4 regions of the Cutibacterium sp. KB22876 genome follow, and region 1 is predicted to be linked to each of the others. Evidence: riboswitches for the same ligand, from Rfam matches in the RefSeq annotation. Region 1 holds a riboswitch; each other region holds the start of a gene.
The links. A riboswitch is a leader RNA that binds a small molecule or an ion and turns the genes downstream of it on or off. The one in region 1 is predicted to bind cobalamin.
Positions count from the first base shown of each region.

Region 1 (7,343 bases):
CGATGACGGGGCGACGAAACTTGCCGACGGCACGAAGAAGTCAGCCGCCGGGGCGGGGACCTTGGCCGCTGGCATGACGAAGCTCAGCGGAGGAGCCCAGCAGCTGAAGACCAGTGGCGGCAAGCTCACCGACGGAGTCGCCCAGCTATCGGGTGGCCTCAACATCCTGTCCGACAAGGGAAAACAGCTCAGCTACGGTGCGAACGGTCTGGCCAGCGGGGTGACGACCTACACCGATGGCACCGGCAAGGTCGTCGACGGAATCGGTCAGCTGTCCGCTGGCCTGACGACGATGGACCAGAAGGTCAGCGCGGCCACCGGCAAGATCGACACCTCCCAGCTCAACCAGCTCACCGACGGGGCAAGCCAATTAGCGGACGGCATCGACCAATTCACCGATGGCCTGGTCGGATATCGCACCGAGATTCGTCAGTACGCCTCCGGGGAGAAGACCGCCGAACTCAAGAAGGAGTCCTTGTCCAAGGGTGAGGCGGACTTCATGGCACGCTGCACCCAGAGGCACACCGCACAGGATTGTCAGAACCTGCTGCCTCTCGTCCGCGAGGCCATGACCGACGGGTACGCCCTCGGGGTGAGGGCTGGATCGGCGGTGGCCGTCAAGGCGATGTCCGTCAAGGACCCCAACTCCGGCATGAGCATCGACGACGGCATCGACCAGCTGGCTGACGGCTCCTCGCAGCTGTCCCAGGGTGTCGACAAGTTCACGGTCGAGATACGTACCGGACTGCCCAAGGTGGTCGGCCAGGTCGCCCAGCTGCGAGATGGCATCCATCAGACCGCCACTGGCGCCCAGACCTTGGCCGCCAAGTCCCAGCAACTCAAGGGAAGCGGGGCCAAGCTCTCCGCGGGGGCTGTGACCTTCGCCAATGGTGTTGACGCCTACACCGGCGGGGTCTCCAAGGCGGCCGCCTCGACTTCGAAGCTCGAGCAGGGAGTCAATCAGTACGTCGGCGGTGTGAATCACCTCTCTGACGGGGTGAGGAAGGCTTCCGCGGGGGTCGACACCTTTGCGTCCGGGATGACGAAACTCAATGGTGGGGCCCAGAGACTCACCGACGGCACTGGCAAGTTCTCCGGTGAGCTTGCGGCCGGGGCCAAGAAGGTGCCGACCTACTCTCAGAATGACCGCACCAAGCTGGCTGACGTCGTGTCCGCTCCCGTCAATGGGGATGGGCCTGCCATTGCGACCTCGGTGGCCGCGGTGGCGGTTCTGCTCATCCTTGGTGCCTGGATCGCTGCTCTGGCGACCTGGCTGGTGGCTCGCACAGTTCCCTCGCGGGCGCTGAGCTCCGCGCGCTCGACCCTGGGCCTGCTGGCCCGGACGATGTCGGTCGGCGCCATCGTGACCGTCGCGGTGAGTATTGGCCTGGCGGTCATCGGCGGGGTGGTGTTGGGTCTCTCGGTACCACGGTCGATCGGATTGGGCGGATTGCTGCTCCTCATCGGGGCGATGTTCGGCCTGATCAACCACGCCCTGGCCGCTTGGTTGCATGGCCTGGGGCGGCTCATCAGCGTCGTCCTGGTGACGGCGAGTGTTGCTGCCGGGCTGGCGAGCACCGTCCCCGCCCCGGTGCACGGGGTCGACGCCATCTCCCCGCTGCGACCTGCTTTGCAGGCGGAGCAGGCTGTGGTGGCCGGGAACAATCCCAGCTTCGGATCCCTGCTGGCCGTTGTTATATGGGCGGTGGCGGCCCTCATCGCCAGTCTGCTCGCAGTGGGGCGACGGCGTCAGACCAGTGCCAGGGAACTGCTGACCGCCAGCGAAGCCTGAGCGACGGCAGCGATCTAGAGTGGCACCATGAACAAACCCCTCCTCGCGAGTCTTGCCGTCCTGGCTAGTGTCGTTGCAGTGACCAGCCGGATCCGCTCGGTGCGGAGGGGTTGGATCGACGAGGTGTGGCGATTCGGCATGGAGGGGATTGACGAGGGCCCCGACGACGAGCAGCGGAGTTGATCGTCGAGATCACCTCGTCCCTCGCCAGGTCCGGTCTTGTCGGGCCTTCTCTCACTCGGTCCGAGCCAGTCCGTCGGCAAGTACCCGGTTCAGGGTCGGACGGGTCGCCCACAGACCCAGCCGCACCATGCCTGCACCGATGAGAATGGTGCCGACCGTCACGAGGATTGTCACCGGCCTCAGGACGAGGGCCACCCCCACCATCGGGACGATCAGCAGTCCGGTGGCGACCAGGCCCGTCACCATGGCGAACCTCATTGGTGAGATGACGGTGATCCGTCGCACCTTGTCCTGAGTGGCCAGATCCATCCCGACGATGTCCAGACCCACCTCGACCGAGCGGCGGTCGAGAATTGCAGAGGCCTGATTGACGCCCACCGAGCAGGCCACCGTGGCGAAGGCGAAGACAATGAGTAGGATAGTGCCGGTCTGCAGGTCCTGCCCGATGATCTGGGCAGCCGGGTCGGCGCTGGTACCGTTGCCCGCCGCCTGCATCATGGCGGCCCCGGTTCCTGCGAGCATTCCCACCACGCACACCGCTCCCAGGGAGGCGACCTGGGTCCAGGCAGCCCGCGGGTTCTCCAGCACCTGACGGGCAGCGACCAGGTCGGTGGCAGTCCTGGCCTTGTTGAGGCGGTGCTTGAAGTACATCGACAACAGCTTAGGGCCGATGATGTTGGCGAGTTCGACGACGGCTGCCAGCAGGATGGCGAGGAAGACGTACACACCGACGACGCCGGTCTGACCTCCGAGGACGCTGAGTACAGCCTTCGAGGAGACGAGGACGAGGACGATGGCGCCCCCGATGGCCAGCCGAACCCATGACACCGAGCGGGGCTGACTGCGCATTCGCACCCCGAGGGGAGAGACGTCGACCCGTCTCAGACCAATGGCGGAACTGATGAGGGCGAGGAGTACCAGGGCCAGGATGACCCCGGCCACCGGAGCGGGGCCGAGCAGGACCGAGCCCGCACCGATCTGGCTGCCGTTGAAGGACAGTCGTCCCAGTAGGGGCACGCAGATGAGGTAGCCGACGATGCCGAGCAGGGACCCGACGAGAGCCTGCAGGCCCGCCTCGACCAGGGTGACCACCCGCAGCAGATGGGATGACGCCCCGATGAGACGTAAGGAGGACAGCCGGTCGTCGCGACGTCGGGCGGACAACCGCGCGGCCGAGGAGGCCAGGGTCATCAGCGGCAACACCAGCAGGATGACGGCGATTGACGAGGTCAGCTTGTAGAAGGAGGCATTCTCACCGGGCAGGTGCCACATCATGACGGCACCGCCGGTGACGTCGAGGATGATCGTCGTGATGACCGCGAAGGCGACCACCGGCAGCCGCCAGGTCGAGTGATCAGCGGCCGAGGTGCGCAGGGTCATGCCGAGGATCGACGAGGTCGCCGGGCGTCCCGCTTTGGTCGTGAGCGGTTCGGGGACGGAGATCGACGGGATCTGCTGATCCGCGGTTCCCGGTTCAATGGTGGACTTCGTGGTCATGGTCACCACCTCCCGTCGGAATGACGCATCTCGTCGGAGACGATCCGGCCGTCCTGCAGGCGCAGGATGCGCTGACAGCGGCGGGCGACGCCCTCGTCATGGGTGACGACGATGAGGGTGCGTCCCCTCCCGGTCGTCGCCGAGAGCAGGATGGACATCACCTCGACAGCAGTGGCCGAGTCGAGGGCTCCGGTGGGCTCGTCGGCGAAGACGATCGCCGGGTCGATGACCTGGGATCGGGCGATGGCTACTCGCTGCGCCTGGCCGCCGGAGAGTTGACCGATGCGTCGATCCTCCATGCCTCCCAGTCCCATCGAGCTCAGCCACTGGACGGCGTACCCGACGGCCTGTGACCGAGAGGCGCCATTGAGCATGAGAGGCAGGGCGGTGTTCTCGACGGCGGTGAGCTCGGGGACGAGCATTCCCTGCTGGAAGACGAACCCGAGGGACTGGCGACGCAGCTGGGCCCGTCCCTCGCTGGAGAGACTCTCGACGTTGACGACGCGGTCGGGCAGACCCAGCTCGATGCTGCCGGAGTCGGCCGAGAGGATCCCGGACAGGCAGTGCAGCAGGGTGGTTTTTCCCGATCCGGACGGCCCCATGACGGCGACCGACTGGCCGGCCGGGATGGCGATGTCGACGTGGTCGAGGGCACGAGTCGTCCCGTAGGTCTTCGTCAGTCCCAGGGTGCGGAGGTGAGCGCCGGGGACGGGTTCGGCGACGGCGTGAGGGTTGGATCGGGTTGGCGTCAACATGTCATCCACCGTGCTGCCCGAACCCCTCGTCGCGCATCGTGCTGGCGGTCGAATCGGAGCGTCCTCCCGTGGTAGGAGGATGGTGATGCCACAGGATTGGTCCCGATGAACATGGGAGGCGCCGATGAGGATCAGTGATTACTTCGGACTGTGGGAGAACGATAGGAGATCGGACCCCGCGCGGAGATCTTTGGAACAGGAAAAGGCGTTTTGGCATGGGCACGCAGCGGTCTACGACCAGCACGCAGGTTTGACGTGCAGTTCCCTGGCTCAGATCGGCACCGTGACCAGCATCGTCGAACCTGAGTCATCGATCCTTGACGTTGGCGGCGGAACCGGACGGTTCGCGATTCCGCTGGCACAACGCGGCTGCCGTGTGACTGTCGTAGACCGTTCAGAGGACATGCTCCGTGTGCTTTCGGAGAATGCTGAAGCCGAGGAAGTCAAGATCGAGACGATCCAGGGGCAATGGCCCATGGACACAGGAAGGGTTTTCGACACCGTTCTTGCTGCGTGGTCCTTGTACTGGGCCCTCGATCTGGCGGCGTCCTTGCGGGCATTGGTTCGGCAGGCTCGACGGCACGTCATCATTATTGACACCACTGGATCACCGACGGCCTGGGATCATGCCCTTGCAGCAGCACAGGGGGAAGATGTCCGTGTTTCACAGGCTCGCCATCTACTCCTTGCAGGTGGCCTCGCACAATTGGGGATTCCAGCAGAAATTAGAATTCTCGAGGAATATCGAGTTGTTTCTGAAGATGAATTGTACCATGAGGTCCAGACTCGAGGAGGTAATTTTTCCGAGGCGATCAGGATCATGGATTCCTATGCGATTGGATTCCCTCGCGGATGGAGGTGTAGACGCACAATTGGTCTGGTGCATGTAGATGCGAAGGGCCTTGTGGGGGCCCTGCCCGACATGCCTGTGTGAGGGGAGTGTCGATCAGTTCAAGGTCTTCATTGATAAGGTATGTGTATCGGTAACCCAAATGGGTGTGAGGGAACTCCGGTGTGATTCCGGGGCTGACGCGCAGCGGTGACGGTGACCGTCTCGGCGTATGCCACTGGGCCAGTGAGGCCTGGGAAGGTGCTGAAACGGGTTGAACCCCAGTCCGAAGACCTGCCGATGAAAATCCACTCGACACAAGCTCGCGTCATGGCTTTTGGTTGGAAACCCTTACGTGGGGCCCATCTGTGACCGTTGGCGTGGGAACGGAACGGAAGGACCATTGCGATGGCGCGAAGGTACACGCGGAGGGTCGCTCTTGTCGCTGCATTAGTGATTCCTGTCTCATTCATGGCTGGTTGTGGGAGCGCCGTCACGGAGCAGAACGCCTCGACGGCGTCGTCCCACGCAACCGGTTCGAAGGCCGGGCACACGTCATACCCGCTGACGGTGGAGAGCTGTGGGGTGAAGCAGACGTTCGATTCCGCCCCGACGCGCGCAGTGACATTGACGTCAACGGCGACTGAGACGATGCTCGAGCTAGGGCTGGAGAAGAGCATGGTCGGGACGGCGTACCAACGCACTCGCCCCATCGGTGCCCAATACAAGGAGGCCTACGACTCGGTGTCGGTTTTGGCCGCTGGGCAGCCTTCCATGGAGAAGCTTTTGTCCGTAAATCCTGATTTCGTGTATTCCGGGTACCCGGACGGTTTCTCAAGGAGCAACGGTCACACCCGGAAAGACCTACAGAAGATGGGGATCAAGACGCATCTCAGCCCTGTGGGATGCACCAATGAGGTCAAGGCCTTGGATGATGAGACCAAGGAGATCAGGACCATCGGCCAGATCTTCGATGTGAATGACCGAGCTGAGGCATCGATTCGAAAGTTCAACGACAAGGTCAATGCCGTCAAGAAGTCCGTGAAGGGGAAGGAGCGCCCCAAGGTGTTCCTCTACAACTCAGGTGAGGACGCCCCGACGACAGTTGGTGGGTGGGCCTATGCATCGGTGATGATCGATGCGGCGGGAGGCGAGAACATCTTCGCGAATGAACCGCTGCGGTGGGGAAAGATGTCGTGGGAGCAGGTTGCAAAGGCTGATCCAGACATGATTCTGATTTACGACTACAAGACCCCGAGTGTCGATCAGAAGATCAAGACGTTGAAGTCAATTCCGGCACTGAAGGACACCAAGGCCGTCAAGAACAATGCCTTCCCGGTGATCAGTCTCTCGTTGGCACAGCCCGGCCCGCGTTCGGCTGAAGGTATCGAGCAGCTTGCCAAGCAGTTCCACGGCTGATGATGGGTGCACGTGGTGGCATTGATGAGTCATCCACGGCTGTGAAACGGCAGGACGAACTCGTTGCTGTCCTCAATGCCCTTCCATCCGAGTCGGCATCTGTCGGGGAAGACAGGTGGCGTGGCGATTCGCATCGTGGACACCTGGTCATAGTCTTGTCCGTACTGGCCGTCACGTTGATTCTTGTCCTGGGACTCGCGCTGTCAATTGGCTCGGTTCATGTTCCCTTCGTCCAAGTATGGAAGGTCGTTGCGCACCGGGCTCTGCCGGCAGGTGTCGTCACCGTTGATTGGACTGCGTCGATCGACAGGATCGTTGCTGATGTCCGGCTTCCTCGTGTGCTCCTGGCGGCAGTCGCAGGGATGGCGCTGACCACTGTCGGCACAGTCGTGCAGGCGCTGCTTCGCAACCCACTGGCGAGCCCCACGGTGCTCGGCGTGTCGTCGGGAGCTGCAACCGGAGCCATTACCGTCATGCGGTTTGGTCTGCTCCTCGGTGGTGCGGTCTCTCTCGGGTTGGCCGCGTTCGCAGGCGCGTTCCTGACGCTTCTACTCGTCTTGGTGATCGCCAGACGGAGGCAAACCCTTTCTGCAGGAACGTTGGTTCTCACCGGCATGGCGGTTTCGGCCCTGTTGTCGGCAGTCAACAACTTCATGGTTCTGACCTCCCCGGATCCGCAACTGGCGTCGCAAGTCCTCTTTTGGAGTCTCGGAGGCTTCGGGGCCGCCAAGTGGGAGAACCTTCCCGTCCCCACCCTCGTCCTCGCTGTGGGAATGCTCTTATGCCTGGCTGAGGCGTCAAATCTCAACCTCCTTCTTGGTGGGGAAGGGACAGCGGGTTCTCTCGGCCTGGACGTTGATCGGTTCCG
Region 1 is NZ_AP040858.1:682,747-690,089, forward strand. Features, by position in the region: gene AC6I1W_RS03110 (YhgE/Pip domain-containing protein) at 1-1,792, shown strand, start outside; gene AC6I1W_RS03115 (hypothetical protein) at 1,820-1,975, shown strand; gene AC6I1W_RS03120 (FtsX-like permease family protein) at 2,027-3,472, opposite strand; gene AC6I1W_RS03125 (ABC transporter ATP-binding protein) at 3,475-4,227, opposite strand; gene AC6I1W_RS03130 (class I SAM-dependent methyltransferase) at 4,352-5,161, shown strand; cobalamin riboswitch at 5,192-5,372, shown strand; gene AC6I1W_RS03135 (ABC transporter substrate-binding protein) at 5,642-6,475, shown strand; gene AC6I1W_RS03140 (FecCD family ABC transporter permease) at 6,475-7,343, shown strand, end outside.

Region 2 (7,343 bases), 640 kb from region 1:
GCCCTGAGCGGAAGTCGAGTCGTCCTTGAGATGGACAACGAATCCACTGGTGGTCTGCGTGGATGCGGAGGTGCGCAGCGGTGAGGTGGTGAAGCCGGGAGCGGCGTTGCTGGGGACGGCGGTCGCGGCAAGGGAAGCGCCAGTGATCGCACAGAGCAGCAAGGTCGACGTACGACGTGATGCCATGTCCATTCCTCTCGGTTTGTTGAAGGTGGAATGAACCTAAGGTGACAAGGGGTCACCTCCTGGTCATGACGTCAAAACTTCTCACATGACGGTCGAGAAATCTTTCTGAAACAAAACCGGATTAGCTTCAGCTCCATATGTGCCGGCCATCCAGGCATGACAAGGCCGGGAGCGCGAAGCACCCCCGGCCGGTCGTTTCTGGGACGACGTCAGATCAGGAACCGCTGGTCATCTCTCCCTGAGCCCACGGCAGCCCCGGGACGGCATGAGCGAAGGCGCGCAGGATCTGCTCGGCCCCCTCCAAGGCGTTGGTGGCCTCCGTGCCCAACCCGGCCTCGATCTTCTCGGCAACCTGCTGGACGGACGGATCAGTGTCCAGTGACTCGAGAATCTCGTTGCGGACCATGTTCCACAGCCACTCACGCTGCTGCTCGACACGACGGGCTTGCAGGGACCCGTCCTTCTCGAGGTAGGCGCGGTGATCGAGGATCGCCTGCCAGACGTCGTCGAGCCCTTCCTTGGTGTACGAGGAGCAGGTGAGGACCGGGACGCGGCGCTTGTCGGCGTCGGAGGACACGAGCTTCATGGCGATCGAGAGATCACGAGCGGAGACACGCGCATTGCCGGCATTGTCGCCATCGGCCTTGTTGACCGCAACGACGTCCGCCAGTTCCAGGATGCCCTTCTTGATGCCCTGCAGCTGGTCGCCGGTACCCGCGACGGAAAGCATGAGGAAAGTGTCGACCATGCCTGCCACGGCGACCTCGGACTGTCCGACACCGACGGTCTCGACGAGGACCACGTTGTAACCAGCCGCCTCCATGACGATCATGGCCTCACGCGTGGCCCGGGCGACGCCACCCAGGTGACCGCCGGAGGGTGACGGGCGCACGAATGCCTCGTCACGGTTGCACAGATCCCCCATGCGGGTGCGGTCACCGAGGATCGAACCGCCGGTGCGGGTCGAGGAAGGGTCGACGGCCAGGACGGCAACCTTGTAGTTGAACTCGTCGATGAGCTTGGTGCCCATGGCATTGATGAAGGTCGACTTACCGGCGCCGGGAACACCCGAGATACCGACACGGATGGCGTCACCAGTGTGAGGAGCCAGCAGGCGCAACATCTCGCGTGCCTTCTCGCGATGTGCCGGTTTGCTCGACTCCACCAGAGTCAGCGCTTTGGCAATGTGCTGGCGGCTCCCGGCCAGGACTTGCTCAACCAGTTCGGGGACGTCGATCGGCATGATCACCATTTCCTTCATCGGGTGGGTACGTCTACCGTACCGCCCACGGACAACGTTCATGGCGGAGGGCTCATACCCAGTGGCTTTCAGGTCCGTATGACGGTGGCCCCTGGAACCTCGCGGGGTTCCAGGGGCCAATCCTTCAGTCTCGTGGACCGATCCAGTCTCAGTCGTCGCTGTGAGCGGCGAGGAGCTTCTCCATCAGCTCGATGGCAGCGTCCGGGATGACGGTGCCAGGTGGGTAGATGGCGGCTGCGCCGTCATCCTTGAGCTCCTGGAAGTCCTGGGTCGGGATGACGCCACCAACAACGATCATGATGTCGGAGCGGCCAAGCTTGTCCAGTTCCTTGCGCAGGGCCGGCACCAGGGTGAGGTGTCCGGCGGCCAACGAGGAGACACCGACGACGTGGACGTCGCCCTCGACAGCCTGTCGAGCGGTCTCCTCAGGGGTCTGGAACAGCGGGCCGACGTCGACGTCCATGCCGAGGTCCGCGTAGGCGGTCGCGACGACCTTCTGGCCACGGTCGTGACCATCCTGACCCATCTTCGCGATCATGATGCGAGGACGACGGCCTTCCTTCTCCTCGAACTTCTTGATGAGGTCGTGGACCTTCTTGGTCGACTCGGTGCTACCGGCTGCCTTGCTGTACACGCCCTCAATGGTACGGATCTGAGCGGTGTAGCGCCCGAAGACCTTCTCCATTGCGTCGGACATCTCGCCGACGGAGGCGTTGGCGCGACCGGCGTCGATGCACAGCTTGAGCAGGTTGCGGTCGGGATCGCTCGGGTCCGGGTTGGCAGCAGCCCAGGTGAGCTTCTCCAGAGCAGCCTGGCAGGCCTCCTCGTCACGGTTGGCGCGAAGCTGCTCGAGCTTGGCCTTCTGTTCCTTGAGCACCTGGGTGTTGTCGACCTTGAGGACCTCGAGATCCTCTTCCTCATCGAGACGGTACTTGTTGACGCCGATGAGGGGCTGACGACCGGAGTCGATACGGGCCTGGGTACGGGCAGCGGCCTCCTCGATACGCATCTTCGGGATGCCCTTCTCGATGGCCTTGGCCATACCGCCGGCCTTCTCGACCTCCTGGATGTGGGCCCAGGCCTTGCGAGCCAGCTCGAGGGTGAGCTTCTCGACGTAGGCGGAACCGCTCCAGGGATCGATGACGCGGCAAGTGCCCGACTCCTGCTGGATAAACAGCTGGGTGTTTCGAGCGATACGAGCGGAGAAGTCTGTCGGCAGGGCGATGGCCTCGTCGAGGGAGTTGGTGTGCAGGGACTGGGTGTGTCCCTGGGTGGCTCCCATGGCCTCCACACAGGTACGGATGACGTTGTTGTACACGTCCTGAGCGGTCAGCGACCAGCCAGAGGTCTGCGAGTGGGTACGCAAGCTCATGGACTTCGGGTTCTTAGGCCCGAACTGGTTGACGAGCTTGGCCCACAGCATGCGAGCCGCGCGCATCTTGGCGACCTCCATGAAGAAGTTGGTGCCAATGGCCCAGAAGAAGGACAGACGCGGTGCGAACTGGTCGACCTTCAGGCCCACCGACTCGCCAGCGCGGATGTAGTCGACTCCGTCGGCCAGGGTGTAGGCCATCTCGATGTCGGCGGTCGCGCCGGCCTCCTGCATGTGGTAGCCGGAGATGGAGATGGAGTTCCACTTCGGCATGTTCGCGCTGGTGAAGGCGAAGATGTCGGAGATGATCCGCATCGAGGGCAGCGGCGGGTAGATGTACGTGTTACGAACCATGAACTCCTTGAGGATGTCGTTCTGGATCGTTCCGGCGAGCTGCTCGGGCTTGGCGCCCTGCTCCTCGGCGGTCACAACGTACAGGGCGAGAATCGGCAACACGGCGCCGTTCATCGTCATGGACACCGACATGCGGTCCAGCGGAATACCCGCGAAGAGCTCACGCATGTCCAGGATGGAGTCCACAGCCACACCAGCCATGCCGACGTCACCGGGAACACGCGGATTGTCGGAGTCGTAACCACGGTGGGTCGGCAGGTCGAAGGCGACCGACAGACCCTTCTGACCAGCAGCCAGGTTACGGCGGTAGAACGCGTTGGACTCCTTGGCGGTGGAGAATCCGGCGTACTGACGAATCGTCCACGGACGGAAGGCGTACATGGTGGCGTACGGGCCGTGGGTGAAGGGCGGCAGACCGGCGTAGGTGTCCAGCCAGTCCATGTCAGCGTAGACGTCCTCGGAGTACAGGTGGCCAACCGGAATCTGCTCCGGAGTGGTCCAGGGCTCCTGCTCACCAGCGGCGGCGGCCAACTTGGCGAACTGCTCCTGTGCGTCCGCGGGGACCGGAGAGTCTCCGAGGTTGATGGAATCGAAACGAGGCAGGGTGGTCACTTGGCAACTCCCAACGTGTCCAGAGTGGTGGTCAGGACGTCAACGACGTCCATTCCGAGGTAGATGCGCCCGTCGACGACCTTCTCGGCCTCGGCAGCGTCATCACCAAATTCCTTGAAGGCACCCGACAGGTAGACCAGCTTGGCGCCAGCCTCCTTGAGGGCCTTGGCGACCTCGAGGCCCTGGGCCGCGTAGGTCTTGGCGTTCGAACACAGGTCAGCGACCTCGGCACCGGACTCCTTGAAGGCCTTGACGACCTCTTCAGTGGTGCCTCCCTCGCACTCCGGGGTCTCCATGCCGGCGATGTGCCACACCGGGGCGGAGAATCCCTCGCGAGGACCGAAGTCACGACGGGTTCCCAGGCAAGCCAGGAAAACCTTCGGACGCTCGGAGCAGGTGGCGGAACGATCAACGAGGGCCTCGAAGATCTCGGCGTCGCGGCGCCACTCCAGCCCGTTGCGCTCGGCAGTTTCGGGGTACGGCTTGGTCTCGACCGTCTTGGCGTCGAGCAGCGGGAACTCGCTGACGGCCGTGATCGGCTGCTTGCGGGTCGCCAGACGCTTGGCGCGCTCGGCATTCAGCTTGTCGAGCTCGGTGCGGACGTGGTCGCCGGTCACGGCGGCGGCCATGCCACCGGCAGCCTCGACAGCCTGGAACTCGACCCAAGCGGCTTCTTCCAGCTTCTTAGTCAGAGCCTCAACGTAGAAGGAGCCACCAGCCGGGTCATTGGCGCGACCGATGTTGGACTCCTCGGCGAGGATGATGCCAGTGTTGCGGGCGATACGACGCGAGAAGTCGCTCTTCGGCAGGCCGATGGCGGCATCGAAGGGCAGGGTCGTGACGGCCTCGGCACCACCGACAGCAGCACCGAAGGTCGAGATGGTGCCTCGCAAGATGTTGACGTAGGGATCGTCACGGGTCAGCTCACGCCAGCTGGTGACGGCCTCCTGACGGGCACCACGCTTGGCGGCCGGCACCTCGAAGACCTCACCGACACGGTTCCACAGGGTGCGCAGGGCGCGCAGACGGCAGATGGTCAGGAACTGGTCGTGGGTGGCGGACACCCGGAAGTTGATGGCGTCGAACGCCTGCTCGGCGGTCAGTCCCTGCTCCATGAGAGCGCGGACATACTCGACGCCGGTGGCGATGGCCCAGGCGAGCTCATGCACGTCGCCGGCACCAGCGTTGTGGTAGATCGTGGCGTCAACGACGAAGGCGCGGGAGTTCTTGTACTTCTCGATCTTCCTGACCCACTCGCCCATGCCGGACAGATCCGGGGTGCCACCGTTGAGGGCGGCGAAACCGATCGGGTCCAGACCGAGGTTGAACGACAGTTTGTCGGGCTCGATCTTGGAATCGGCGTAGACCTTGAGGAGGGCCTCGGCGGCAGCCTCCTGGTCGTCGCGGCTGGAGACCTCGACCTTGGCCAGGTCCAGCAGCACGTCCTTGAGATCGCCGGCGATGTCCTCGGGGTTGATGGCGTCGGCACCGACGCGCAGCCACAGGGACGTCACGCCACGCTCGAGGTCAGCGATGACGGCCTTCTTGGTGAACTCGACGTCGGGATCCTCGTGAAGGGCTCGGACGTCCCACGCGTCCATGCTGCCGTCACGGACCGTCGTGCCACGGGTAAAGGGCGGCACGCCCGGGGCGCCGAGCTTCTCGGAGGCATCCTGACGCCGGTACATCGGCTCGATCTGGATGCCGTCGACCGTGGTCGGCTCGAGGCGCTTCATTCCCTGCTCGATGTTGAGTTCCTTGCCCTCGGGGCGACCCCGGTTCAAGACTTTGAGGACCGCGTCCTCCCACTGTTCGTGGGTGACCTTCGGGAAGTCCCCGGCCAGGCTCAACTCCTCGGGCATCCTGTCCTCGACGGGCTTGGATGCGAGGTTGTCAGGATCAGTCATTCGTCAGACTCCTGCTCCGCTGTGGATGGTTGGACGACCTCGGCCGGCCCTCGAGACCTCGGACGCTGTGGCACACGCGGAGTGCACCACACGCTCTGGCAGGTATTCGGACTCATGGGCACCTCGTCTGCCGACGAGTCCTACGTCACCGCTTCCCAGACCGAAGCCCAGTGCTTGATCGACGTCCACCCGGTCCGAGAACCAGATGGGCGACGATGGTGATGTCGTTCCCACTCACCGCTGCGGGGCAGTTCCGGAGTTTCACCGGATTCCCTCTTACCGCCTTGAAACCCCGGACGGGATTCCTCGGCACCAGCACCTACGATACTAGGCTGCGCACAATCGGCATAGCGCACTGGGGGTGCATGTGCACGATCGTGCGAAACGAACGTGAGCGGCCTTTCACCGTGCTTTCCGAACCTGCAAGGTCCCGGGTCGGGCGGCGACGGCATCAATCCAGTCGCGCAGGTGGGCGTGGACATGTCGACGGTTCACCTCATTGAGGATCTCGTGGCGCGCCCCGGGGTAGAGAACGAGGTCCACCTCACGCGAGCCCGAGTCGCGCAACTGACGCGCAACCTGGCGCACTCCCCTGCCGGAGTCCCCCACCGGGTCCTTGGCGCCCGACATCAGCAGAATGGGAAGTGCCGGTGGAGTTGCTCGGAAGATCTCGGTGGAGTTGGCGAGTTCGATAAGCCGGACGAGTTCGCGGTAGAAGGCTGCGGTGCAGACGAAACCGCACAGCGGGTCGTCGTTGTAGGCGTCCACGACGCGAGCGTCTCGGGACAACCAGTCGTAGTCGGTGCGAGCCGGCAGGAAGGCCCGGTTGAAGGACCCGAAGGACAGGGTGTTGAGCAGTGGGCTGCGGGAGTCTTCCCCCACCATGAGCACCTGGGCCTGGGCCAGCCCGGTAGCGACAGTGCTCAACGGCCCCAGGGAGGAGCCAGTGCCGATGATGACCAGGCCGGTCATCTCGCGTCCTCGACGAACGGCCAGGACACGAGCAAGGAACGACCCCATCGAGTGTCCGACGAGGAACCACGGCTTCCCCTCCAACCTAGCCATGAAGTGGTCAGCGACGGCGGACAGATCGTCGAGCATCTGGTGGTAGCCACGATCAGACGTGGTTCCGAGTTCTCCTGTGGCGGCAGCACGCGGCCCGTGTCCACGGTGGTCGTTCGCCACGACGAGCCAGCCGTCGGCCGCAAGCACCTGGGCAACCTCGTCATAGCGAGCCGCGTACTCGGCCATACCGTGGCAGAACTGCACCAAGCCCTTGATGGGGCGCCCCGACGCAGCCTCAGGACGCCAGACAAGGACGTCGACGTCGACTCCGTCATCAGCGGTGATGGTGATGGTGTCCATAGTTCCTCCCAGACAGCTCACCCCGGACAAAACCGTCTCAACCATACCGACGTCCTCATTGCGCTTATCACACAGCCTGGCCGCAAGAGAACTTAGTGGTGGATGCCCCGCCAGTGCTGCCCGTCACTGACTCCGTGATTCTCTCCCGGTTGGCAGACACCGTCATCGTTGTGGCCCAGGTCGGACACACGACCGTCGACCAGGTTGAAAGCACAGTTTCCTCCATCGAGAACGCAGGAGGCATGGTCTCGGGCATCGTCTTGAACCGTGCCGACTCCTCGAAACT
Region 2 is NZ_AP040858.1:1,317,802-1,325,144, reverse strand. Features, by position in the region: gene AC6I1W_RS05940 (S8 family peptidase) at 1-186, opposite strand, end outside; gene meaB (methylmalonyl Co-A mutase-associated GTPase MeaB) at 401-1,447, opposite strand; gene scpA (methylmalonyl-CoA mutase) at 1,596-3,785, opposite strand; gene mutA (methylmalonyl-CoA mutase small subunit) at 3,782-5,692, opposite strand; cobalamin riboswitch at 5,773-6,024, opposite strand; gene AC6I1W_RS05920 (alpha/beta fold hydrolase) at 6,095-7,102, opposite strand; gene AC6I1W_RS05915 (hypothetical protein) at 7,207-7,343, shown strand, end outside.
Region 2: another riboswitch for cobalamin. It lies ahead of mutA (methylmalonyl-CoA mutase small subunit); the one in region 1 lies ahead of AC6I1W_RS03135 (ABC transporter substrate-binding protein).

Region 3 (7,343 bases), 420 kb from region 1:
AGTTACTCGCAAATGTGACCATGGTGGAGAGGGCCCATCTACACCTGCCTTGGCCCCTCGAACTGGTCCGGCGTCTTGGGATGGATGAGCGTCCCCGAACGATGAGCGAGGTCGTCGCGATCCTGTCACACCTGGCGCCGAGCAGTCCGTGTTGACGTCATCGTTGTGACATCAGCGGCACAAGGCACTCTTGATGGGGCGGCCACAGTGCGGCGGTTCGATGGTCATCATGAACAGGTCAGCGCTGTCGGTTTCGGCAGTGCCACACCATGTGCGTTTCGCTGCCGAGCAGACCTGGGCTGCCTGCCTGCTGGCCTCCCAGATCAGCTGAGTCCAGGGTCAGACAACTGTGCACACTGGGTGGCTCGTCGTCACTCAGTGTGCTGCCAGGTCCACGCCACGACGGTGCGGGCCGGTTTCCAGCCCCGCAGCCGGCCGATGCTGTCGGCGGTCTCGACGCCGAACCTCATGAGGTCACCGCCCAGATCCCGGTGCAAGGACTCCACGAGCATCTCGGCCTCCATCGTCACCCCATGGACGACGAGCCGTCCCCCGATGGGTAGACGTGGTCGACACTGGGTGACGAGAGTTTCCGTCGCACCGCCGCCGATGAAGATGGCATCCGGGTCGGGCAGTCCCTCCGGCAGCCCCTTGGTGAGGTCGGCGTCGATGACCTCGAACTGGCCGGGCAGAGTGAGTTCTGCGGCATTCGTGCGGGCATTGGCGGCCCGTTCTGTCTTGCGCTCCACCCCGATGGCTCGGCAGGTCGGATCGGTGCGACACCACTCGACACCGATCGACCCGGCGCCGGTGCCGAGGTCCCACAGCAGCTGGCCCGGCATGGGTCGCAACGCTGCCAGAGCGACGGCCCTCACCGGATGTTTGGTGATGAGGCCGTCATGGGCGAAGTGCGTCTCGTCGAGGCCAGGCGTGCGTCCGAGGAGGGTGGCGTCAGGATCATGGGTCATGAGGGAAGCTTAGGGCAGTGCCGGGTGAGGACAACCCGACCCGTGTGACACAATCGACGGTGGCCCTCGGGGAGGAATCCGGTGTGAATCCGGAGCGGTCCCGCCACTGTGAGCGCCTCAGCGCGAGCCAGGTCGATCCTGCGGGTCAGGTCACGGAAATCCCGTGACCCGACGGGCGCGGACCCGCAAGGAGGTCGTTCATGCCGCACGCGCGCAGTGGCGCCACACCAGACGACGGGCTGTCCACCAGACAGCGACGGTTACGGCCAGTTCTTGCTGTGAACACCGGCGAGGGCAAGGGCAAGACGACAGCGGCGATGGGTACCGCCCTGCGCGCCTGGAACCAAGGGTGGAGAGTCGGCGTCTTCCAGTTCGTGAAGTCCGGACGATGGCATGTCGGCGAGCAGGACGCCCTGCAAGCTCTCGGGAAACTCCACGAGGAGACCGGTGCCGGCGGTCCCGTCACATGGGAGGTCATGGGGACTGGATGGTCCTGGGCACGCTCCTTCGATGCCGCCGATGACCCCGAGGCCGCTGCCCGCGAGGGGTGGCGACACGTGTCGGAACTCCTGGCCAGCGAGGCGCTTGACTTCTACCTTCTTGACGAGTTCACCTACCCGCTGGACTGGGGATGGCTCGATGTCGACGAGGTCGTCGACACACTGGTCAACCGCCCCGGCACCCAGCACGTCGTCATCACTGGCCGTCGCGCCCCGGCAGCCCTCGTCGAGGTCGCAGACCTCGTCACCGAGATGACCAAGGTCAAGCACCCCTTCGACGCCGGTCAGCGTGGTCAGGCGGGAATCGAATGGTGATGCGCATTCCACGAATCCTCATCGCCGCCCCGGCGTCGGGAGGCGGTAAGACGACCGTCGCGACAGGTCTCATGGCAGCCCTGCGTGCCACCGGCCGGACGGTGGCGCCGTTCAAGGTCGGGCCGGATTACATCGATCCCGGTTACCACTCGATGGCCAGTGGTCGTCCGGGCCGCAACCTGGACTCCGTCATGTGTGGTGACGAGCTCATGGCCCCGCTGCTGGCCCATGGTTTCGTCACCCCCGATGCGGCGGACATTGCGGTCATCGAGGGAGTGATGGGCCTCTTCGACGGCCAGCTCGGGACCGGACGCGGGTCCAGCGCCGAGATCGCCACCTCGATCCAGACCCCGGTGGTCGTGGTCGTCGACACCGCTCATGCGTCCCTCACCCACGCCGCAGTGGTGGCAGGTCTGGCGACGTTTGATCCGAATGTCACGATCGCCGGTGTGATCCTCAACCGGGTCGCCTCTCCTCGTCATGGTGCCGAGGTCGTGCGCGGACTCGACCGACTCGGCATCCCGGTGCTGGGGCGGATTCCGCGCACCGAGTCGATCTTCGTGCCGTCTCGCCACCTGGGCCTGGTCCCGGCGGGGGAGTGGGAGCACTCCGCCTCCAAGGTCGCCGGCCTGGGTGACCTCATCGCCGAACACGTCGATCTCGACGCCGTTATGGACCTGGCCGATTCCGCACCCGACCTCGACGTCGAGCCTTGGGATCCGCGAGCCGCTCTGCAATCAGCTGGCTGGCAAGGCCATTCCTTCGACGAGCCGCCGGTGGTCGGAATCTTCGCGGGGCGAGCCTTCACCTTCCGCTACCCCGAGACCACCGAGATGTTGCGGGCGGCCGGGTTCCGGGTCGTCGACGTCGATCCCCTCACCGATCGACATCTTCCGGACGGCATCCAGGGCCTGTACCTGGGCGGTGGATTCCCGGAGATGCACGCCACGGATTTGGAGGACAACACCGAGCTCGCGGCAGATGTCCGCGCCCATGCCGAGGCCGGGATGCCGATCGTCGCGGAGTGCGCCGGGCTTCTCTACCTCTGCCGCCACCTCGACGGGCGCGACATGGCAGGCGTCCTTCCGATGGACGCGGCGATGGCGACGAGGCTGACGATGGGGTACCGGGTCGCCACCCGCAACTCCATCAGCGTCGTCGGCCACGAATTCCACCGCACCACGACGACGCCATTGGCTGACGTCGACCCGGCTTGGCACATCACCATGCCCGACGGCACCGATCGTGCCGAGGGAGCTCTGGGAGACCCTGCTTCTCTGGGGAGTCCCACCGTTCAGGCCTCCTACCTGCACCTGCACTGGGCCGGTCACCCCTCCCAGGCGGCGTGGTTTGCCCGTGAGGTGGCGAGGTTCCACGAGGGGAGGGGGGCCCAGGACACCGAGCCTGACCTCAATCACCACGGGGACAGCGACATTGCTGACGGTCTGGTCGACCTGGCCGTCAACGTCCGCGTCCTCGAGCCGCCGCAGTGGCTTCGCGACGCAATCACCTCCACCGAGCACGACTGGGCGCGTTATCCTGACGCCGCCCCGGCCCGGGACGCCCTGGCCACCATGCACGGTGTGGGAACCGACATGGTTCTGCCCACTTCCGGAGCAGCCGAGGCCTTCCCCCTCATTGCGACCACGCAGCCGCACCACGCTGCGGTCGTCCATCCTCAGTTCACCGAGCCGGAGGTAGCTCTGAGATCAGCCGGGATTGACGTCGACCGAGTCATCCTCAATGCCTCCGACGGGTTCGCACTGGATCCGGCCCTCGTCCCGGAGGATGCCGACCTCGTCATTGTCGGTAACCCCACGAACCCCACCGGTCGGCTGCACCCGGCGTCCGACCTGCTGACCCTGCGCCGCCCGGATCGGATCCTCGTCGTCGACGAAGCCTTCATGGACGCCACTGACGAGTCCCAGTCCCTCATCGGCAACGACATGGGCGACCTGCTGGTGCTGCGTTCCCTGACGAAGACCTACGGGCTGGCCGGGATCCGTGCCGGATACGTCGTCGGGGATCCGCGACTCATCGCACGTCTGGCGGCTCACCAGACCCCGTGGTCGGTGTCCACCCCGGCCGTCGCGGCCATGGTCTCCTGCACCTCCGAGGAAGCGTCTCGGTTCCGCAACCAGCTGCGCGACGAGATTCCCGCGGCCCGCGCCGACCTCGTCGGACGCCTTCGAGAACTCGGTCTGACCATCGTCGATTCCGAGGCTCCCTTCGTGCTCGTCGACACCTCGTCAATCAGCGGCGAATCGGTGCGTCTTCCTCTGGCTGATCGCGGGTTTGCCGTGAGGCGCGGGGAGACCTTCCCCGGTCTCGATCCCAGCTGGATCAGACTTGCCGTCCGTGACACGAAGACACATGCTGAGCTCGCCCGAGCCATCTCCGATCTGACAGCACACCAACCCAAGGAAAACTGATGTCCTACTCCCCAGAACTCGTTCCCGGCACTGTCACCCTCGTCGGAGGTGGCCCCGGTGATCCCGGGCTGCTGACCGTTGCAGGGCTGGAGGCAGTGCGTCAGGCCGACGTCATCCTCCATGACCGTCTCGCTCCGGTCGTCGTCATGGACGAGAATCCCGACGCCGAGAAGATCCCGGTCGGCAAGGTGCCGCGCGGGCCCTACGTCCCGCAGGAGCGCACCAACGAGCTGCTCATCGAGCATGCCAGGGCCGGGCGAAAGGTGGTGCGCCTCAAGGGTGGCGACTCCTTCGTCTTCGGACGTGGTGGCGAGGAGTGGCAGGCCTGCGCTGCTGCCGGTGTTCCGGTGCGCGTCATTCCCGGCGTCACCTCCTGCGTGGCCGGCCCCGAACTCATGGGAGTCCCACTGACCCACCGTCATTTGGTTCAGGGATTCACCGTCGTCTCGGGGCACGTCGCCCCCGGCGACACCCGGTCCGAACTCGACTGGGCACAGATCGCCAAGACCGGCACCACCCTCGTCATCCTCATGGGCGTGGCGCACATTGGTGACATCGCTGCACGCCTCATGGAAGGTGGACTTGCCGGTGACACCCCCGTCGCCGTCGTCGCGGACGCCTCACTGTTCACCCAGCGATCCCTGACGACGACCCTGGAGAAGGCTGCCGAGGACATGGTCGAAGCGGGCATCAAGCCGCCGGCCATCACCGTTGTCGGAGACGTCGCGGGCCTGGACCTCGACGAGACCCAGGTCCACGAACCGTCTGATCACTGAGATTTCACCGTCGCGAGGTGGGCGTTGATCCACTGCACCGCCTCGTCGACCTCGCTGAGCTCGTCCCCCCAACCAGGGGCCGGGCCGCGTGACACCATGACGATCTGGACGCCGGTCTCGGCTGCCAGACGGAGTTTGGGGTCCAGCTCGGTGCCCCCGGAGTCCTTCGAGACGACGGTCGCCACACCCCCGGAGAAGATCTCGCACTCCCGGGCCATGGTGAAAGGGCCACGCTCCTGCAGCACCGTCCAGCCCTCGGGAAGCTCCTCCTCGGGGGCGTCAACGCAGCGCACGATGACCCGACGCGGGCCAAGGCGCAGGTAATGGCTGATGGGTTGGCGTCCCACCGTCAGCAGGACGACGTCAGGCAGGTCCGCAAGGGCTCGTGCGGCGGCGTCGTGATCGTCCACCCAGTGCCAGGTTGCGGCTTCGGGTTGGGTGCGCCAGCTCGGCGGTGCGAGCCGGGCCAGCGGCAGGTTGAGATCGAGACACGCCTGTGCGGCGTGGCCGTGCATGGTCGCGGCGAAGGGGTGTGAGGCGTCCACCATGACCTTGACCTCGTTGGCGGTGAGGAAGTCCTTGAGACCGTCGACACCGCCGAACCCGCCCAGTCTCGTCGGTCCTGGGACGGGTCGTGGGGACTTCGTGCGTCCCGCCAGGGATGTGCACAGGTCGATCCCGTCATCGACCAGTCGAGTGGCCAGCTGCCGGGCCTTTGTCGTGCCGCCAAGAATGAGGACGTCCATGACTCCATCAAAGCAGGCTGTGGGACAATGATCCTCGACCGCGGTGGAACACCGGTGTGAATCCGGGACGGTCCCGCCACTGTGACGCCATCGAGGCGAAGTCAGACCAGAACCGCGCACACCTGCCCCGACCGGGGTGGGACCACATTGCGACGCACGTGCGTGGCGTCCGGGACTGCGAGGACACAGGCCCGGGGGATGCGGCGGCGTCCCCGACGATGGAGCATGATGGCCCGACTGTCTGAATCCGTGTCCGCTGAGAGCCTGCTTGCCCGTACAGTGCGCGGCATTCGAGGAGCTGACGCCAAGGCCCTGGAGGCTGCCCGAGCCCGTCAGCAGGTGCTCACCAAGCCCGAGGGTTCGCTCGGGCTGTTGGAGGATCTCTCGATCCGGCTGGCGGGAATGTACGGACAGGTACCGGTCCCTGTCCCGAGCCACCCGGTCGTCGGGCTGTTCGCAGGCGACCACGGGGTGTGGGCCCAGGGAGTCTCCCCGGATCCTCAGGAGATCACCACCCAGCAGATGGCCAACATGGCGGCCGGCGGGGCAGCGATCAGCGTGTTGTCGCGGCAGATGGGTGCGCAGCTGTGGATCACCGACGTCGGTGCCCTCCACGAGGTCGACGCGCCCATTCGTCAGCGTTGCGTGCGACGAGGCACCGATGACATCTCCCAGGGCCCGGCCATGAGTGCTGACGAGGCCGTCCAGGCCCTTGAAGTCGGTATCGAGACCGGCCTCGAGGCTGTCGAGGGGGGAGCAGACATCCTCGTCACTGGCGAGATGGGCATCGCGAATACGACGCCGGCCTCGGCACTCATCAGCGTCTTCACCGGGTGCTCTCCTGCTGAGGTGACGGGTAAGGGCGCTGGGTCGGACGACCGTCGTCACCAGCACAAGATCGGTGTCGTGTCCCGCGCACTCCAGGTCAACCGGCCCGACGCCGACCACCCGGTTGAGGCATTGGCGAAGGTGGGAGGTTTCGAGCACGCCGCCATGGCGGGGTACATCCTGGCCGCGGCCTCCCGGCGTGTCCCGGTGCTCATCGACGGGGTTATCGCCTGCTCGGCAGCTCTGACGGCCACCGCGATCTGCCCGGAGGTACGCGATTTCGTCATCACCAGCCATGCCGGCGCCGAGCCGGGAATCACCGCGTCCACCAGCGCACTCGGTCTTCCGGCCCTGCTGGATCTGGGGATGCGGCTGGGGGAGGGGTCGGGGGCCATCCTCACCCTGCCAATCGTTCAGGCCAGCGCCCACATCCTCAACGAGATGGCCACCTTCGAGGACGCCGACGTCACCGACATCAAGGTGACTGGTGAGACCGATCTACCTGACACCCTCGAGACGAGTGTTCGCCCTTGCCGGGCCCTCGTTCTCGGTGGTGCCCGGTCTGGCAAGTCGACCTTCGCGGAGTCGAAGTTGCCCCGTGACTCCAAGGTCACCTACGTCGCTACCTCCGAGCGAAATCTTGACGATGCTGAGTGGGAGGAGCGGATCCAGCTGCACCGGACCCGGCGTCCGGCAACGTGGCAGACCGTCGAGACCAAGGACATCGCCTCGGTGCTGCTGGCTGACGACGACTCCCCAGTGCTGGTGGACTGCCTCG
Region 3 is NZ_AP040858.1:1,106,464-1,113,806, forward strand. Features, by position in the region: gene AC6I1W_RS05045 (energy-coupling factor ABC transporter ATP-binding protein) at 1-155, shown strand, start outside; gene cbiT (precorrin-6Y C5,15-methyltransferase (decarboxylating) subunit CbiT) at 372-968, opposite strand; cobalamin riboswitch at 992-1,128, shown strand; gene cobO (cob(I)yrinic acid a,c-diamide adenosyltransferase) at 1,169-1,783, shown strand; gene cobBC (bifunctional hydrogenobyrinic acid a,c-diamide synthase/histidinol phosphate aminotransferase CobBC) at 1,783-4,215, shown strand; gene cobA (uroporphyrinogen-III C-methyltransferase) at 4,215-4,991, shown strand; gene AC6I1W_RS05070 (cobalt-precorrin-6A reductase) at 4,985-5,737, opposite strand; gene cobT (nicotinate-nucleotide--dimethylbenzimidazole phosphoribosyltransferase) at 5,963-7,343, shown strand, end outside.
Region 3: another riboswitch for cobalamin. It lies ahead of cobO (cob(I)yrinic acid a,c-diamide adenosyltransferase); the one in region 1 lies ahead of AC6I1W_RS03135 (ABC transporter substrate-binding protein).

Region 4 (7,343 bases), 310 kb from region 1:
CGGGGCCAATTCAGCCAGGAAAGGCTCAGTGGCCTTGTCGAAGAAGAGATGATCGGCATTGAGCAGGATCCCGCCAGGGGTCAGCACCGAGGCGATGTCCTGGTGCACCCTCGCCAACTCATCGGGCTCGAACCAGTGCAGGGCCGTCGCGCTGACAGCGGCATCAAAGGGTTCCTCAGCCCACCGGGCCGCCCATCCAGGCTCCCGTAGGTCGACATCGACGATCTCAATTCGATCCGGGTGTGGCGTCGTTTCGCGGAACAGCCGCATGAGCACCGGGTCGCGATCGATCCCCACACAGCTGGCGTCACCAAATCTCTGCGTGACGGCGTTTGACAAGGATCCAGGTCCACAGCACACGTCGAGGACGCGCAATGGGTGATCGGGTTGCAGGACCTCCCCACAAGGGCCGGACGCGACGAGGCGGCCTTGATCAAGCAACACCAGTCGGTCGCATGCTCGAGCTGCCAGGTTGAGGTTATGGAGCACGATCACGGTGGTGGCGTCAATGGTTTTGACGAGGTCGAGCAGGGCGAACTGATGGCCGATGTCGAGGTGATTGGTGGGCTCGTCGAGCAGCAGATGGCCGGCCTGCTGGGCGATGGCTCGGGCGACGAGAACCCTCTGACGTTCCCCGCCGGACAACTGGGTGACGAGTCGATCCGCGAGACCTGTCAGGTCCGTTCTCGTCAGGGCATTGTCGACGATGTCACGATCGGTCGCATCCCCGTATCCCATGAGGGATCGGTGGGGGAGTCGTCCCAGGGAGACGGTGTCGCGAACCGTCAGCGGCAGGGCTTGATCGGGAATCTGAGAGACGACGGCGACCTCGCGCGCAATCTCGCGGCGATTCATGGCTGAGAGATCATGGTCGCTGACGGTGACTCGTCCGGAGGCAATCGCGACGTTGCGGTACAGCGCAGACAACAAGGTTGACTTTCCTGCGCCATTGGGGCCGACGACCCCGATGGTCACGCCCTGATCCGCTGAAAGATCGACGCCGTCGAGGACAACCCGCTGTCCTCGGTGAATGACTAAGTCGGAAGCGGTGATCATGCCATCGCCTCCCGTCGCACCAACACGAGGAGGAACGGCGCGCCGAGCAGACCCGTGATGACTCCGATGGGCAGTTCGGCTGGGCTGAACACGGTGCGTGAGAAGGTGTCGGCCCACATCAGGAAGATGGCTCCGGCCATAGCCGAGGAGACCACCAACCGACGGTGGCCATGACCGATGAAGGATCGCATGAGGTGGGGGATGACCAGTCCGACGAAACCGATGCCGCCGGAGATAGCCACCGCCATGGCCACCCCAGCCGATACGGGGACGAGAAGCAGCACATGGATGACGGTCGGGTCGATCCCGACCGCGGTGGCCGTGGAATCCCCGGACGCCAACGCGTCGAGCCATGGGGCACATGCCCACAGCAGTACAGTCAGAACGATCGCCACGGCAACGTTCGTCCATCCCTGCCCCCAGCTGGCTCGAGACAGGTCACCGAGGGTCCAGAACATCACCGCGCGTGCAGTCTCGGCCGAGTCGGAGGAGATGATGATGAAATTGGTGACGGCTTGAAAGATGAATCCCACCGCGAGACCGGCGAGGACGAGACGCAGCGTCGACGAGTTCCGGCCGCCGCCCATGAACAGCACGATCGCGGTCGACAGCAGCGCTCCCAGGAAGGCCATGCCGGCTACTGCGAATGACGAGGTGACGCCGACGATGATGATCGCCGCGGCAGCTCCCGAGGAGGCTCCCGCGCTCACGCCAAGTACGTAGGGCTCTGCGAGGGGGTTGCGAACCACGGCTCGGAGTGCGACTCCGGCGACACCGAGGGTCGCGCCGACGCCGAGCCCGGTGACGATGCGAGGCATGCGGTTCTGCCAGACGATCGCGTCGGTAATGGAGTCCCAGGTCACGTGAATGGGAATGTCACAATGGTCGGCGAGTACCCCCAAGACCTGACCGATGGGTACCGGTGCGGCACCAAAGGCAATCGAGAGTACCGGCATGAGCACGAGGAGAGTCACGAGTAGGAAGAAGCGAGTCGGGGTACGGCGGTGAAGGAGTCGAGCCAAGGGAAAGCCGTCCTCGTCAGGGCCGAATCGCGCGGCCGTCGGTCAGATACGGTCCAGGAGGTTTTCGGACTTGGCCTCAACCGAACGGGCGCCTTCCCGGTTTCCCAGTGGCTTGTCTGCCCGTTCGTCCGCCTTACCGCTGCGCGTCAGCCCCCGATTCACACGGGGTTCCCTACGCCGGACGCAGTCATCTTAGCCGTGCCTCACAAATGGAATTCGGTTACCCTCACATCGCAGCGTTGTCCTGTCTCCAGTACCTCATGAAGGCGATGTGGCGACGGTCGATGCCATACCCATCGGCGAGGGCCCGACGTCAGTGACGCACCATGGAGGGCTTCTCGCGAGTCAGCCGTCATCGACCCCCACGGTGTCGATCGGGATGACGATGGGCGTCCCGACATCCGGGGCATGGATGATGTGCGTGTGCAGGCCAAAGACTTCTCGCATGACGTCGGCGGTGATGACCTCGGTGGGGGTTCCGTTCGCTCGAATCTCCCCGTCACGCATGGCCACTAACCAGTCGCAGTAGCGCGCCGCCATGTTGATGTCATGGAGCACCATGACGATCGTCACCCCGTCACGGCGGTTGAGGTCACGCAACAAGCTGAGAACGTCGATCTGATGGGCCAGATCAAGGTAGGTCGTCGGTTCGTCGAGGAAGAGCACGTCGGTGTTCTGGGCCAAGGCCATGGCGATCCACACTCGCTGGCGCTGACCTCCGGACAGCTCGTCAACCGGTCGTCGGGCCAGCTCGACGATTCCAGTGCGTTCCAGCGCCGACGCCACCGCCTGCTCATCGGCGGTGGTCCATCGTCCGAAAATTCCTTGGTGAGGAGCGCGTCCGCGCGCCACCAGATCTGCGACGGTGATCGTCGTCGGAGCTGTCGGGGACTGCGGCAACAACCCGACGACACGGGCGAGTTGCCGGGTCGGCACAGTGGGGAGCTCCTGACCGTCCAGGACGACCTGACCGCTGCTGGGGCGGATCAAGCGTGTCATCGTCCGTAACAGGGTGGATTTGCCACAACCGTTCGGGCCAATGATTGCCCCGATCCTTCCGGTCGGGATGCTGAGGTCGAGGTGGTCCAGGACGGCGCGGTCTCCGTACCCAACCGATACCGCGTCGGCCTTCAGATGATGACTGGTTCTCACGCACTCTCCTTTCGAGACTGACGAGCCATGACGATGAGCAGGTACACCCCGCCCAGAATCCCGGTGACCAGCCCCACCGGATAGGTGTGTGACATGAGGTTGGCGCCGACGAAGTCGCACACCAGTACCAGGACCGATCCAGTGAGCGCGGAGGCCATGAGTGGGGCATCTCCTGGGCCACACAGTCGAAATGCAATCGGTCCGCACATCAGCGACACGAAGGCGATCGGTCCTGCAACGGCAGTGGCGCAGGCCAGCACGATGACCCCGACGATCATGAGCAGAGCACGAGTCCGCTCCACGTGTACCCCCAGCCCGGTGGCCAGGTCATCCCCCACGTCCATGGTCCCGAGGTGGCGAGAGTTGGCCAGCAGCACCGGTAGGCCGATGACAAGGACGACGGCGAGAGTGGCGGATTGGTCAGCGGAAGCCACGGCAAGGTTGCCCGCGAGCCAACGAGCAGCCCCAGCCGCATCATTGGGATCGGCGCGGACCATCAGCCACATCGTCCCTGCGGTCGCCATAGCCCCCGTCGCAATGCCCATGAGGATGAGCCGCTCGCCACCTGATGTGTCGTGGCGCGCAAGCCCGACGACGATGCCGGCCGTTACGATCGCTCCCGCGACGGCCAGACACGTCAGCTGCAGGCCGGACCATCCGAGCACGATGATTCCAGCTACCGCGGCAGTGTTGGCCCCGGCCGTGATCCCGATGACGTCAGGGCTTGCCAACGTGTTGCGCAGCAGGGCCTGGAACAATGCTCCGACAAGGCCAAATGCAGCGCCACAGAGAAGTCCGGCAATGGTGCGTGGGAGACGGAGGTCACCGATGATGAAGGATGCCGGGCCGACCTGCCCGCGGAGAGCGTCGACGACTTGTGACGGCGAGTACATCTGCTCGCCAAGGCACAGGCTGGCAATGAAAGCGGCGACAGTTGCCACCGACAAGATGGTCACGACCAGACCACGACGCAGGCGGCGGTGCCGTCGCCCCTGCCGCACGAGAGCAAGCGCGCTCATCGTTGTCTCACCTCCCGGCAACGGATCAGGGCGATGAACACCGGAGCTCCGATGATTGCGGTGACGATTCCCACCGCGACGTCGGCAGGCCGAGTGATGACGCGTCCCAGGACGTCGGACGCCAGCACCAGAACGGGTCCGCAGATGGCACACCATGCCAGCACCCGCCGATTGTCCGGGCCGACGACGGCCCGCACGGCGTGAGGGGCGATGAGCCCCACGAACCCGATGGGACCCGTCAGCGCCGTGGTTCCAGCTGCCAGCAGGACGGCGGCCACCGATGACGTCACCCGGACGACAGTCACTCGCGTCCCCAGGCCCGCTGCCAGGTCTTCTCCCAGCGCGAGGGTGTTCAGGCCTGGGGCGCTGATGGCAGCCAGCACCACTCCGACGAGGAGCAGAGGAGACACCGTCGCGATCTGTCCCAGATTGGGTCCGCTGAGGGATCCTGCCTGCCAGGTTCGGAAGGATTGCAGCAGGTTCGGGTGAGGTAACAACACCATCTGAATGAAACCGGTGAGGACGGCGGTGACGATGGCTCCGGCCAGTGCCAGTCGGACGGGAGTTGGCCGGCTGCGGCTTCCGGCTCCGATGAGCCAGACCAGGGCGGCAGCTGCGGTAGCCCCGGCAACGGCCAGCCAGACGTACTGGATTGGTGCCGTCAGGCCCAGGTGGGCGATACCGACGAGGACAGCGAGAGCGGCCCCGGAGTTGATGCCGAGAATTCCTGGATCGGCCAGGGGATTGCGGGTCAGCGCCTGCATGAGGGCGCCGGAGAGTGCGAGGGCGGCTCCGGACACCAGGCCGAGAACCGTGCGTGGAACGCGTGAGCGGATGACCTCGGCGACAAAGGGGTCAGCGGACGGCTGTCTCAGGGTCGTCCACAGATCATGGAGCGGGATGGATCGTGAACCCACCATCACCGAGGCCGCGCACAGACAGGCGAGCAGGACGGTGACGACGAGCAGGGTCCATCCCCTCCGTGGTGTCACGCCTTCGCCTTCGTGGCCGCTTCGGCCAGTCGCTCGACGAGCGGTCCCACCTGACCGGGGATGGACAAGGCACTGGCAGACATCGATGCCGCGAGCGGGGAGTTGTCCTCGAGAACGGCCACTGCTCCCTTGCGCACAGCGGTGATCTTCGAGAGCAACGGGTGCTTGGCGAGCAGACCGGGAAGGGTTTTGGGATCTCCGTAGCAGACGATGAGGTCGACGTCATTGAACATGTCGGCCTTCTCCGCCGAAGCCGTGGTGTAGAACTGCTTCGACTCCGCCGACAGCTTCTGGATTGATGACGGCGCCTTGAAGCCGAGGTCGGTGAGGTAGTCAGCACGAGAGTCGCCCTTGGTGTAAACCGAGATCTCCGAGAGCTTCTTGACGTCGAAATAGAACATTCCAGCGGTGAGTCCCTTGACGTCGGGGTGCGCAGCCAAGGCGTCAGCGATCGACTTCTCGCAGGACATGATGACCTCTTCGGCCTTGTCGGCCTTTCCGACGACCTCGGCGATGGTGCGCAGGTGGGTACGCCAGTCGATGCTCCACGCCTTTTCGAGGTAGGGAAGGGTGGGGGCGATCTTGGAGAGCTTGTCGTACTGCTCCTTGGTCATCCCGGAGTTGAGGCCGCTGACGAGATCAGGTTGGGTCGCTGCGATGGCGGCGGCGTCGGTGTCGCTGGTCTCGTCGTAGAGCTTGGGCGCCTTGTCGCCGGTCGCATTGAGCTTGGCCAGGGCATCAGCCACCCATGTGTGCATCCCCTTTCCGGAGGGATCGCCATAAGTGGCTTTCGGCATGCCGACGGGAACCAGTCCGATGGCCAGGACGGCATCCTGACCAGCCCACCCAGTGGTGGCAATGCGGGTTGCAGGAGACTTCACCACAGTCTCGCCCCAGGCATGCTTGATCCTCACCGGGAACCCCTTGGTGGCTGACGAGTGCTGGTTCGCGCCACTGGGCGAGGTGTCAGTGTCCTTGCTACAACCGGCCAGAGCTGCGGCGGCACCGAGGCCGAGAGACGATGCGAGGATGGTGCGCCTCGATATGGGGGACGGGAACATGAATTCTCCTTGGTACCGTGACAATGCCTTGTTAGGTTAGTCAACCCTGAGAAGGAAAATCCAGCAACGTAAGGACCATGTGTCATTGGGCGTACAACCCCTTGCCAGCAGGAGGAAGACGACGAAGCCCCGGGGCGTGTTGCCTCGGGGCTTCGAGATGACGGGTGGGTCGACTCAGCCGAAACGACCGGAGATGTAATCCTCGGTGGCCTTCTCCTTCGGGTTGGAGAAGATCTTGTCGGTGCGGTCGATCTCGACGAGGCGGCCAGGTTCTCCCTGGGCCTTGAGGTTGAAGAAGGCGGTCTGGTCGGAGACACGAGCGGCCTGCTGCATGTTGTGGGTCACGATGACCACGGTGAAGCGCTCCTTGAGCTCTCCGACAAGGTCCTCGATGGCCAGGGTCGAGATCGGGTCCAGGGCCGAGCAGGGCTCGTCCATGAGTAGAACCTCCGGCTCGACGGCGATGGCGCGGGCGATGCACAGACGCTGCTGCTGACCACCAGACAGGGAGGCACCGGAGCGCTCCAGGCGATCCTTGACCTCGTCCCACAGGTTGGCGCCGCGCAGTGACTTCTCGCAGGCCTCGTCGAGCAGCTTGTTGTCGCGTACGCCATTGAGCTTCAGACCGGCCACGACGTTGTCGCGAATTGACATCGCCGGGAACGGGTTCGCTCGCTGGAAAACCATGCCGATATTGCGTCGCACGGCCACCGGGTCGACGCCCTTGCCGTAGAGATCGACGCCGTCGAGCTCCACCTTGCCGGTGCAGTAGGCACCGGGGATGACCTCGTGCATGCGGTTGAGGGTCCGCAGCACGGTCGACTTGCCACAACCGGACGGGCCGATGAAAGCCGTCACGGTACGGGGCTCGACGGTCAGGTTCACCGACTCAACGGCGTGGAAGGAGCCGTAGTAGATGTTGAGGTCCTTGACCTCGATCCGCTTTGCCATATTCAGCTCTCTTTCGTGTCACTTGCCCATGCGACGCATGTAGCGGCGGGAGATGCCACGGGCAATGAGGTTGAGTCCCATGACGAGGAT
Region 4 is NZ_AP040858.1:996,895-1,004,237, forward strand. Features, by position in the region: gene AC6I1W_RS04505 (ATP-binding cassette domain-containing protein) at 1-1,056, opposite strand, end outside; gene AC6I1W_RS04510 (FecCD family ABC transporter permease) at 1,053-2,078, opposite strand; cobalamin riboswitch at 2,117-2,275, opposite strand; gene AC6I1W_RS04515 (ABC transporter ATP-binding protein) at 2,424-3,230, opposite strand; gene AC6I1W_RS04520 (FecCD family ABC transporter permease) at 3,227-4,249, opposite strand; gene AC6I1W_RS04525 (FecCD family ABC transporter permease) at 4,246-5,241, opposite strand; gene AC6I1W_RS04530 (ABC transporter substrate-binding protein) at 5,238-6,302, opposite strand; gene pstB (phosphate ABC transporter ATP-binding protein PstB) at 6,477-7,253, opposite strand; gene pstA (phosphate ABC transporter permease PstA) at 7,272-7,343, opposite strand, start outside.
Region 4: another riboswitch for cobalamin. It lies ahead of AC6I1W_RS04510 (FecCD family ABC transporter permease); the one in region 1 lies ahead of AC6I1W_RS03135 (ABC transporter substrate-binding protein).